Linked DNA regions of Idiomarina loihiensis L2TR. The protein of the gene in region 2 binds, or shares a complex with, the protein of the main gene of each other region. Links are inferred from orthologs where the notes say so. Each region holds a gene or a part of one and is shown on either strand. Other genes may lie near its edges.

Region 1 (5,353 bases), 810 kb from region 2 along the record:
CTTAAGCGTCCGTTAAGCGATGAACAGTTAGACTATGCTGCCGCCGATGCCAGTTATCTGGCGATAATGTACCCGTATCTTAAAGCTTTGTGTGAAGAAAAAGGTGTGCTGGATATTGTGTACGAAGAGTCGCAAATTCAGGTGCGTAAACGCACACAAAGCTGGCCGGATGATCTGCTCTATTTGGGCGTAGGCAATGCCTGGCAGCTGAACCCGCGGCAACTGGCTGCACTTAAAATTCTGACGCCCTGGCGTTTACACAAAGCGCGCGAGCGCGACATTCCGCTGGGCTTTATTGCCAAGGACGGGGTCTTGCTTGAGCTAGCCCGAAGAATGCCAAAAAATGACGACGAGCTAAGCCGCATTCCAGATTTAGCCCCCATGTCACGCAAGTATTCGGGGCGCGATATTATTCGCTGTATTCAGCAAGCCGAACAAGTGCCCGAGTCTGAATTTCCGCAAACGTTGGAACGTCTGGACGATATGGAAGGCTACAAGCCAACTTTTAAGGCCATTAAAAAGGCCGTTACGGAACTGGCTGAATCTTTACACATACCGGCGTCACTGGTGGCGTCACGCAAGCAAATTAATGATTTTATTAACTTTCATTGGCAATACTCAACGCAACAACAGCAGCGTTTGCCGCAACCTGACTTAATGGTGGGTTGGCGTCAGCACGCAATTGGGGCAGAATTACAGGCTATAATTAGCAAGTAGCCCCATTCAGGAGAACTGCCATGCTGTGTGATGTTTATCGCAGCTCGAAAAAAGCCGATACCTATCTTTACCTGCCTCATGGTAACGAATTTACCGACGTGCCCGATGTTTTGTTGGGCCAGTTTGGTCGCGCCGAAAAAGTGCTGACAATTAACCTGGCCAACCGTGAACAGTTGGCGCGTTTAACGGTCGAAAAGTTACAACAGCATTTGCATAACGATGGTTTCTATTTGCAGTTACCACCGAAACGAGAGGAACTTCAAGTCAATGTTAACAAATAAAATAAAAGTGGCAGGGCTGGCTCTTTGTCTGGCTTCTTCATTTGCGCTTAGCGCGCCGGCTTCTGCGTTTCAGGAAACTGACGACAAGGCTAAAAAAGAGTCCAGCGAAGATGTGAACCAACAGTTTGCCACCTACGTTGAAGCTCTGAAAGCCGAAGCCATTGAAAGCGGCTATAAGCAAGACACTCTGGATAAAGCCTTCGCCAAAGTAAAGTATTACGAACGGGCGGTAGAGCTGGATAAAAACCAGCCGGAATTTAAATTAACTCTGGATACCTACCTGCCACGCGCAGTACCGGATTGGAAAGCCGAAAAAGCGTTAGAAAAATACAACGAACATAAAGAGCTGCTGGAAAAAGTGGGCAAAGAGTACGGCGTGCAGCCGCGCTTTATTGTCGCGCTGTGGGGCATTGAAACCAACTTTGGTTCGTTCACTGGTGGCTTTGATGTGGTATCGGCACTAACTACGCTGGCTTTTGACGGACGTCGCGAAGAGTTTTTCAAAAAGCAGCTTTGGGAAGCCTTAACCATTATTGAAGACGGCCACATTGAACCGGAGCAAATGAAGGGTTCATGGGCAGGCGCTATGGGGCAAACTCAGTTTATGCCAAGCTCTTTCATGAGTTACGCCGTGGACTACGACGGTGACGGTAAAAAAGACATTTGGGGCAGCTACCCGGACGTATTTGCGTCAGCCGCTAACTACCTGAGCTCGGTTGGCTGGAAAGACGACGTAACCTGGGGACGTCAGGTACAACTGCCTGAAGGTTTTGATGAGTCATTAGCCGGGCTGGACACTAAGAAAAAGCTGGGCGAGTGGGCTGACTTAGGCGTTACACGCTTTGACGGCTCTGAGTTGCCATCGCGCGGCGATATCGATGCATCAATAGTGATTCCGGATGACAAAGAAGGCCGCGTTTACCTGGCTTACGCTAACTACGACGCGCTCATGCGCTGGAACCGTTCGCACTATTTTGTGGCCGCCGTGGGCTATTTGTCCGACCGCATTCGTTTTCCAAGGTAATGCCTTGTCGGTACTGATGAAATGGTATGAACAGCCGCTGCACACACTGAGTCACGCACAATGGGAAGCCTTGTGCGATGGCTGTGGGCAGTGCTGTTTAAACCAGCTACTGGACGAAGAAGATAACCTGTATTCTACCGACGTTGCCTGCCGGTTGTTAGATACCAAGACGGCCAGCTGCAGCGACTACGCTCACCGCAGTGAGCGTGTACCCGCTTGTGTAACCTTAACCCCTGACAACCTCGACGAGGTTTACTTTATGCCCGCTAGCTGCGCTTATCGGTTGCGGGCAGAAGGACAGCCTTTGCCGCAATGGCATCCGTTAAGGCATGAGGGCAGTAAAGAGCCAATGAAAAAAGCCGGCTATCATGTAGCCGGCCATTGCGTAAGTGAGGCGAAGTTCAAGGGCGACCTGGAAGACCGTATAGTGACCTGGCCCTTGTCTTAGCCCTGGCATTAAAACGGATTATTTGTGGTAAAGCACCAACCCGTCTTTTTTCGTGAACGACGAAATAATATGGCAAATAGTCACAATAATACCAATGAGCAATAAGCCCGCAAAAATCACCGTCATCCAGCCCGGCATACCTAACCCCAGCCATTGCCAGTCAATGTCACCGCATAACCCCGGTGCCGCAAAAAGCCCCGGCATCCATTCGTGCATTGGTGCCCAGTCAGGGAAATTAGGCGCACTTTCACACACCGCAAAGAACGCGTTTTTCGAGGTTTGAAGATCCCAGTGATCGTAGGCAATTAATAAACCTTGATAACTGCTGTAAAGCCAGCCAATTAAAGCCGCCCAGCGCGTTAACCAAAGCCCGGAACCAAACAGGCCGACAATAGCAGACAAGCCAATACCGATAACCGCCATACGTTGATAAACACACTTTACGCAGGGCTCTAAGTTAAGAACCATCTGGAAGTAAAGCGCGGCGCCCAACAGGCCTGAACACCCTAGAAATAACAGTAACCAGGCAAAAGGTTTGTTAGGCCACTGACCCACAGACAGCATGATGATTTTCCTTAAGAAACTGTAAAAACGTAGAAACCATACCCAAATAGCGTGGTGTTGTCGATATAAAGCCGGAAGTTATCTTGTCCGACCTCACACAAGGCTGCTAGAATCCTTTTATTAGTTAGTTCACAGGCGGGAATATGATAATAAAAGCTAAAAGTCCGGCGGGTTTTGCCGAGGAGTACATCGTAAAATCTATCTGGAACGGGCATTTTGCACCGGGCACTATTCTACCCGCTGAACGAGAACTGTCTGAACTCATTGGGGTAACGCGAACCACCCTTCGCGAAGTGCTGCAGCGTCTGGCGCGCGACGGCTGGCTGACCATTCAGCACGGCAAACCCACCAAAGTGAACAACTTTTGGGAAACCTCTGGTCTTAATATTCTAGAAACCCTGGCGCGCCTGGACGAAGACGGCATGCCGGAGCTAGTCGACCAGCTATTGTCTGCACGCACCAATATTAGCGCCATTTATATTCGTGCCGCCATTCGCCATAACCCAAAGCGAGTTCTGGAGCTACTGGAACCCACCAGCGAGCTGGAAGACAACAAAAAAACCTTTGCCGAGTTCGACTACCAGTTGAACCACGACTTAGCCATGGCCTCCGGCAACCCCATTTATGTGCTGGTACTGAACGGCTTTAAAGGCCTGTACTCGCGTATTGGGCAGTATTACTTTTCGTCGTCAGAAGCCCGCCAACTGGCCCGCGACTACTATGAAAACCTAATAGCCGTAACCCGCGAAGGCGACTACAACGAGTCCGTTAACCTGGTTCGTCGTTACGGTTACGAGTCCGCCGAAATTTGGCATAGCCTGCGTGGCGATATGCCGGATGATTTGGTGGGTTAATTAAGCTAGTTTCCCGCTTTTCTCGATAGAATTAAATTTAGTTTTTTGATTATAAAGCCTGATAACTCTTTTTGAGTTGTCAGGCTTTTTTGTTGCTTGCTTTTCATTTTTAACCCGTTTAGTGTCAATTACATACGTAAATTGTAAAGACTGATATTGCGCACTTTAAAATGGCTAAATGAGCATGCACATTTTATTTTAGCTTATAGTGGAATAATTTTGATAGAAACGAACGCCTTATTAAAAAGGAAAGAGGTACTTTTGATTTTTTTAATGGGTTAGAAAGTGTGCATGTGCAGTGCACAAACGTTACATTTCAAATTAAACATCGAGCAATTTAATGGGACAATATTCAAGAGAGATTTCTAAGAGAATCCAACATACTCGTATCAAGGAAGGATATTGCTTGATTTGTGGGAAGTTTGGAGCACTTTCTAAAGATCACGTTCCGCCTCAAGGATCGATTCAAATCACAAAAGTTGAGCAAAAACACATTACCGAGTTAATGGGGGATGAATCAAACAGCTTAAAGGGTGTAAAGGCTAAAAATGGTAGCATTTTTAAAACTATATGTAGCGCATGCAACAATGAAATACTTGGTAAAAACGATTCTGAAATATCACGCGTGCATAAGGAGTTAACAGTGTTAATAAGGGCTCATTTTGAAGGCCCTCTCGTGACTCCTACAATGCTAAGTTTAGATATTGATGCCATAAGATATGCTAGAGCTATGATCGGTCATATTTTAGCTGCAACATCTGTAAGTGAGTGCCGGACAGAACCTGTGGACGCACCATATTTTAAGCCCTTACAAGAGTTTGTCTTAGGCGAAAATGATGCTATAGAAAATACTCACGACATATACTATTGGTTTTATCCTCACAAAAAACACTTAAGTGCAAAAATGGTTGGTTTTCACAATGAGGGGAACATGACTATTCTAAGCTTGCTATCTTTTTTTCCTGTCGCTTTCTTAGTAACACAAAAAGGCAAAGGTACTTATCCCGCCCACGCGAGAAGATTGAAGTTAACAGATAGAAAAATGCATTTAAGCTTATCTATGCATAATGCAAAATTTGTTGACTTTCCATTTATCGAGTTAACTGGGAACAGCTTTTACTTGCTTGCCGATCAACAGTGCATAGTAAGCTATCCGGTCAAAGAGTGAATATTTTGAAAATAGAATGTAACAAGTCAATTAACTACTTGCCTATCGGCACCTGATTCACAAAAAAACGCGTGCCGGTTATTAAGGCGTTAAGCGGGAAGAGCAATGTGGCGATCGCTTCGAGGAGGAGAGAGTAGTGAGATCGAGCAAAATCTATTCTTCAATATCTACGGTCAAGTTCGATCCGAGTCACGTTACTGAGTCTGTCAGGGTTGATCTCCAAGATAATGTCGAGTGATTCAAATTAGCATAGCTACGAGCGGGAAAGTCAGGTAAACACAATTGAACAGGCCTTTA
Region 2 (5,281 bases):
ACCAGCCTAAAGCCAGCGCATTTTTTGTCTGCAATATCTGCTCAAACGCCCAGGCAGCTTTCTCTGCACTGGTCTGAACAACCACCTGCATAGACTCATTAAGTCCATAATGATGTAGGCCAGCAGCCGACAACCAGGCCGGAGGGTTTACCCAGAAAACCGACAGCTTTTGTTGCACCGCATGCTGTATTAATGGCAACAATAGTGCCTGTTCCGAAAACGGAGTTTGCAACTGCCACTCATGCAACCCCGGGTATTGCCAGCCACCGCCCAGCGCCGTATCTAACGACGAAAAACCGGAGCTTAAGGTTGCTGTCTGATTGTCGGTAACCTGACCATGCCAAACAAGCCCTTGCTGAATAAGAGTCTGAAGCTTTGTCTGCATAAAACCTCCGAATACTGTACATATATACAGTATCATTAATTTTTACTCGTTACCAACAGACATCATTACTGGCTTCAGTTATTATTTATCTCATTGTTTCTAATTAGGATAGGGCAGCATGCTGACATCAATACTCATTCCCTTCAGAGTCGTTATTAACTTTTCATGGGGATTAATCACCACCGCTATTATTGGTGTTTCGATTATTAGTATTGGTATTTTTAAAGTGTTACTGCCTTTTAAAACGCCTCAGCGCATTTGTTCTTTTCTGGGGAATGCTCTATTCAGAGTCTGGGCGTACTGTATGTCAATGATGTTCCAGCTGACTCAACGCATGGAATGGCACATTGAAGGTGACCTCGATATCCACGAAAAAGGCTGGTACATGGTTATGGCTAACCACCGTAGCTGGGTCGATGTGCTGGTATTAATGCATTTGACTCGTCGCCACATGCCTATGCCCCGCTTCTTTTTAAAGTCACAACTTATGTGGATACCCATTATTGGCTGGGGCTGCTGGGTACTGGATATGCCTTTTATGAAACGCTACTCAAAAGAGTTGCTGGAGAAAAAACCACACTTAAAAGGCAAAGACATTGCAACAACAACACGCTCCTGCGCCAAATTCCGCCACATTCCTACAACTGTGGTGAATTTCTGTGAAGGCACGCGCTTTACCCCGGAAAAACACGAAAAGAAACAGAGCCCCTTTCGCAACCTGCTGCCACCTAAGGCCGGCGGTACGGCTTTCTCTTTGCAAATTATGGGAGGTCAGTTTGAGGCCATTCTGGATATTACCATTGTCTATCCGGGAACCGATAAACGCCCGGTAGTCTGGCATTTATTAAGCGGACAATTGAAAAACGTCTATGTTGATATAAAGACACGGCCCATTACCGCTGACTTAATCGGCGATTACGCCAGTGACGAAGTCTTCAGAGCCCATTTTCAACAATGGTTGAATCAGCGCTGGCAGGAAAAAGATCAAACCATTGACGAAATGCGTAAGCAAATTCACAGCACCCGCTAAGGGAGTTTTATAATGGACTTCGAGTTTGTAAAAGAGTGGCTACAAAAATTCGGTCTTCAGAGCAACCTGGAGGAACTGAGTCTGGCTATCAGTTCGTTATTAGTTCTAATTGGTTGTTACATTACCTATGCCATAGCGCGTTGGCTTATCGATCATGCCATAGAGCACTTGTTAAAAAGGGCGCCCGAGCGGTGGTATAAATCGCTGGTTAACAGTGGCCTTTTTAAGCGTTGCGCAAACTTAGCCCCGGTTATCCTGATACACAGTTTCATACCAATTCTGTTTATCAATAACTTTGAAAGTTGGCAGTCCCCTCTGCGAACGGTTGTGGGTGTTTATCTGACCTGGGTTATTACCAGTATTCTGACAGCCCTGGCCAACGTCGTTTCCATTGCCTATGACTATACTTATAAAGCACGTGAGGTCCCCATTACCGGAGTCATTCAGGTCATAAAACTGATACTGGTACTCATGGCGATTCTCATCACTATTGCCATCATTATGAACAAGTCGCCTATGTACTTGCTAAGTGGTTTCGGCGCCATGACCGCCATTCTTATGGTGGTTTTCAGGGATACCCTAATGGGCTTTGTTGCCGGAGTGCAATTGGCGACCAACCGTATGGTTGCTATTGGTGACTGGATTGAGCTGACTGATCACGGGGTTGATGGTACGGTTCAGGAAGTCGGCCTAATTTCCGTGCAAGTTGAGAACTGGGATAAAACCATTGTTTACTTGCCCACTTATGTATTAATACACGAGTCGTTTAAAAACTGGCAGGGAATGATCAATACAGGTGGGCGGCGCATGAGACGTTCACTAATGATTGATTTGGACAGCTCTAAAATTCTGTCGAACGAACAGTTAGAAGAACTTGCTAAAAAACATTTTAATCAGTCCGCTGACGACTGGTTAAATGCCAATGAACTCGACAAACCGGTAAGTAACTTAACTGTATTCCGGGTATTTACTGACAATTATCTAAGGAACCACAAACAGGTAAGAGAAGATCTGACTATTATGGCTCGCCTTATGCAGCCTACAGCAGCAGGGTTACCGCTGGAAATTTATGCGTTTTGTAAACAAACGGACTGGATGAAATACGAAGCGGTACAAAGCTCAATTATCGAGTATTTATACAGTGTGATGCCAGACTTTGGACTGAAGAATTATCAGTACTTGAATAACAACCACGCCTTCTCTGAAAACAAAGAAGGCGCTTATTGTGACTATAAACCGGAGTCCTGAGTTACTTTTCTAACAGGTAACCGGCTAAATCAGAAAAGTCTTCCTGGAAGTTGTCGCTGTCACGGAACCCCTGTGGCAGCATTTTGTACTTACCGTTAACAATAAAAGTTGGCGTTGCGTTAACCCCTAAGTTGCTTGCCCGGCGATCCATTTTAGACGCCGCAGCGCGGACAGTGAAGCTCGCCATAGCTTTGTCAAACTCATCACCGGAAACACCGTTAACAATAAACACATTACGAATGTCCTGCTTGCTGGTCAGCATGCTATTTTTATTAAAGTTGTAATCAAAAATAGCCGCGGCAATTTCTTCTTCCTTATTCAGTTTTTGCGCAACGACAAAAGCCTGAGTCATGGTCTCGCCCATATTACGAGGCCCCAGGAACGACACGTGAGCCTTCTTGAAAGCATCCGGGTATTCAGACTTGATTTCTTTTGCAATAGGTTCAAAGCGATAGCAGTGCACGCAGTAAAATGAGAAAAACTCTGCAATTTCCGGCTTGCTGGTCGCTTCATCTGCTACCACTTCGTAGTGGACACCTTCTTCAAAATTCTGAGCCTGAGCAAAACCCGCTGCGACCATTAATGCCCCGGCAAAACCCATTAACCACTTTTTCATTATCATTTCCTGTTATCTGTTAAAACTATCTATTCAAATTAGCCATTAAAACCAAGGTTCAGCGGCGCTTCATCCAGCCCCGCCAATTGTTCTTTCAGTGCCAGAATCTGCTGCTCCCAATATCGGCTTTCTGCAAACCAGGGAAACGCTCGCTGAAAGGCACTATCTTGCCACCGGCGTGATAACCATGCCATATATTGAATGATTCTGAAACTGCGCAAAGGTTCAATTAATATCAATTGCGCCGTATCGAATTCGCAGAAATCTTCGTAGCCAGTCAGCAGGGCATCCATCTGTAATGTTTGCTCCTGATGCGATCCGTTCAGCATCATCCATAAGTCCTGAACTGCAGGGCCGGAGCGACAATCATCAAAATCGACAAAAGTCAGTTGCTCTTCATACTGCAGAATATTACCAATATGGCAGTCGCCATGCAGACGCTGATACTCGAAGTCCTGCAAAGGTGTAGAACGTAAGCGCTCACTTAAGGGATCAAGAATGGCAAAAAAGGCGTCTTTTAATTCAGCGGGTAATAAAGCGGACTGGTGTAGCTCGACCACGGACTGTTCCACAAAACCTTCATAGTCAATGGTTTCCCGGACTTTAAACTTGCCTGCCTGAGCCACCGCATGCATACGGCCTATTTGACGGCCCAGTCGCTCAAGTTCGTCCAGGTCATTCGGCTCAAAGGCTCTGCCGCCAATGCTTGTATACACACAAAAACGATAGCCTTCAAACTCGTGCAGACGCTTTCCCTGAAGCTCCAGAGCCGAAACCGCCGGAACCTCGGCTTGCGCCAGTTCCTCAACAAACTCCAGTTCTTCGTTAATTTGCTCTGTGCGCCAGCGCTGCGGGCGATAGAATTTTGCCACGTAACGTTTGCGATCGTCGTCAGCAAACTGATAAACCCGGTTTTCGTAGCTGTTAAGTGCCAGCAAGCCCGATGCGGGATACAAACCGACACTTTCTAAGGCATTAACAACCAGATCCGGCGTCAGTCCCTGAAAAGCAAAGTCCGACGCGTTCTCTGTAAAATCATTCATATAAAAAGCGGCTCTGATGCGTATTAGTTATATCCGCATTATCAACCGCTGTGACCACGAAGTAAAACTCTGTGACCTGACCTTCTAATAATGATGGTGGAACCGCTACGGTTACCGGCAAGGTTCCGACTTCACCCGCAGAAACCTGTTTCGTAGAATCGCCAATTAACTCGAACTCATCAAAACCTTTAACTTCCACGCGGTAAGTCATGTCCTGTTGCGACTTATTGACCAGCTTTAAGGTAAAGACGTTTTCAATTTGTCCTTCTATATTTTCTCTGAACAGTTGGTTACGGTCACGTAATACATCAACCTCCAGAGGCACACGGGTCGCGACGTCCCAAACCAGTACGGTACTAACTACGAGAACCATAATAAAGTAGCCGATACTCTTCATCCGCCACGGATTGGTTTTCTCTTTTTTGTTTTTGGCGGCTAAGTTACGTTCAGTGGTAAAGCGGATAAGTCCTTTTGGATAATTCATTTTATCCATAACGTCATTACAGGCATCAATACAGGCGCCACAGTCGATGCACTCGTATTGCAGACCGTTTCGGATATCGATGCCGGTAGGGCAGACCTGCACACACATATAGCAGTCAATACAGTGACCTAAGCCTTTTTCAGCCGGATCAGCCTTACGCGAGCGTGGGCCTCGGGGCTCGCCCCTTTCAGCATCATAAGACACGGTGTAAGTGTCTTTATCGAACATAGCCGACTGGAAACGCGCATAAGGACACATGTGCGTACACATAATTTCCCGCATATAACCGGCGTTACCATAAGTACAGAATGCGAAAAAAAGAACACTGAAGGTTGCCCAGAAACCGGCGTCCAGGGTAAAGAAGTTCAGGAAAAGTTCGCGTATGTCAGTAAAGTAACCCACAAAGATCATTGCGGTTAATAGAGACACCAGGATCCAGCCGGTCTGTTTACCGGTTTTGCGCCAGAACTTGTCA

The links. The genes of interacting proteins can lie anywhere in the genome.
Region 1: the proteins of IL_RS13190 (region 2) and dsbB are in contact, whole or in part, in a solved structure (PDB 2HI7), measured with the Escherichia coli proteins. The link is inferred for Idiomarina loihiensis L2TR from one-to-one orthologs.

The regions. Positions count from the first base shown.
Region 1 is NC_006512.1:1,953,953-1,959,305, reverse strand. The notes cover bases 1,262-4,225. They hold dsbB (disulfide bond formation protein DsbB), read right to left. Parts: upstream 3,035-4,225; coding sequence 2,489-3,034; downstream 1,262-2,488. Other genes in these bases: fadR (fatty acid metabolism transcriptional regulator FadR), read left to right, coding at 3,178-3,888; IL_RS09365 (YcgN family cysteine cluster protein), read left to right, coding at 2,039-2,470; IL_RS09370 (lytic murein transglycosylase), read left to right, coding at 1,262-2,022. Outside these bases: rnd (ribonuclease D), read left to right, coding at 1-717; IL_RS09375 (YcgL domain-containing protein), read left to right, coding at 738-998; more of IL_RS09370, read left to right, coding at 985-1,261; IL_RS09350 (hypothetical protein), read left to right, coding at 4,229-5,056. UniProt on the Escherichia coli protein: Required for disulfide bond formation in some periplasmic proteins such as PhoA or OmpA. Acts by oxidizing the DsbA protein.
Region 2 is NC_006512.1:2,759,972-2,765,252, forward strand. The notes cover bases 1,473-4,341. They hold IL_RS13190 (thiol:disulfide interchange protein DsbA/DsbL), read right to left. Parts: upstream 3,280-4,341; coding sequence 2,665-3,279; downstream 1,473-2,664. Other genes in these bases: IL_RS13185 (mechanosensitive ion channel family protein), read left to right, coding at 1,473-2,663; IL_RS13195 (serine/threonine protein kinase), read right to left, coding at 3,318-4,322; ccoG (cytochrome c oxidase accessory protein CcoG), read right to left, coding at 4,315-4,341. In the rest of the region: IL_RS13175 (ImuA family protein), read right to left, coding at 1-385; IL_RS13180 (acyltransferase), read left to right, coding at 504-1,415; more of IL_RS13185, read left to right, coding at 1,428-1,472; more of ccoG, read right to left, coding at 4,342-5,281. UniProt on the Escherichia coli protein: Required for disulfide bond formation in some periplasmic proteins such as PhoA or OmpA. Acts by transferring its disulfide bond to other proteins and is reduced in the process. DsbA is reoxidized by DsbB. Required for pilus biogenesis.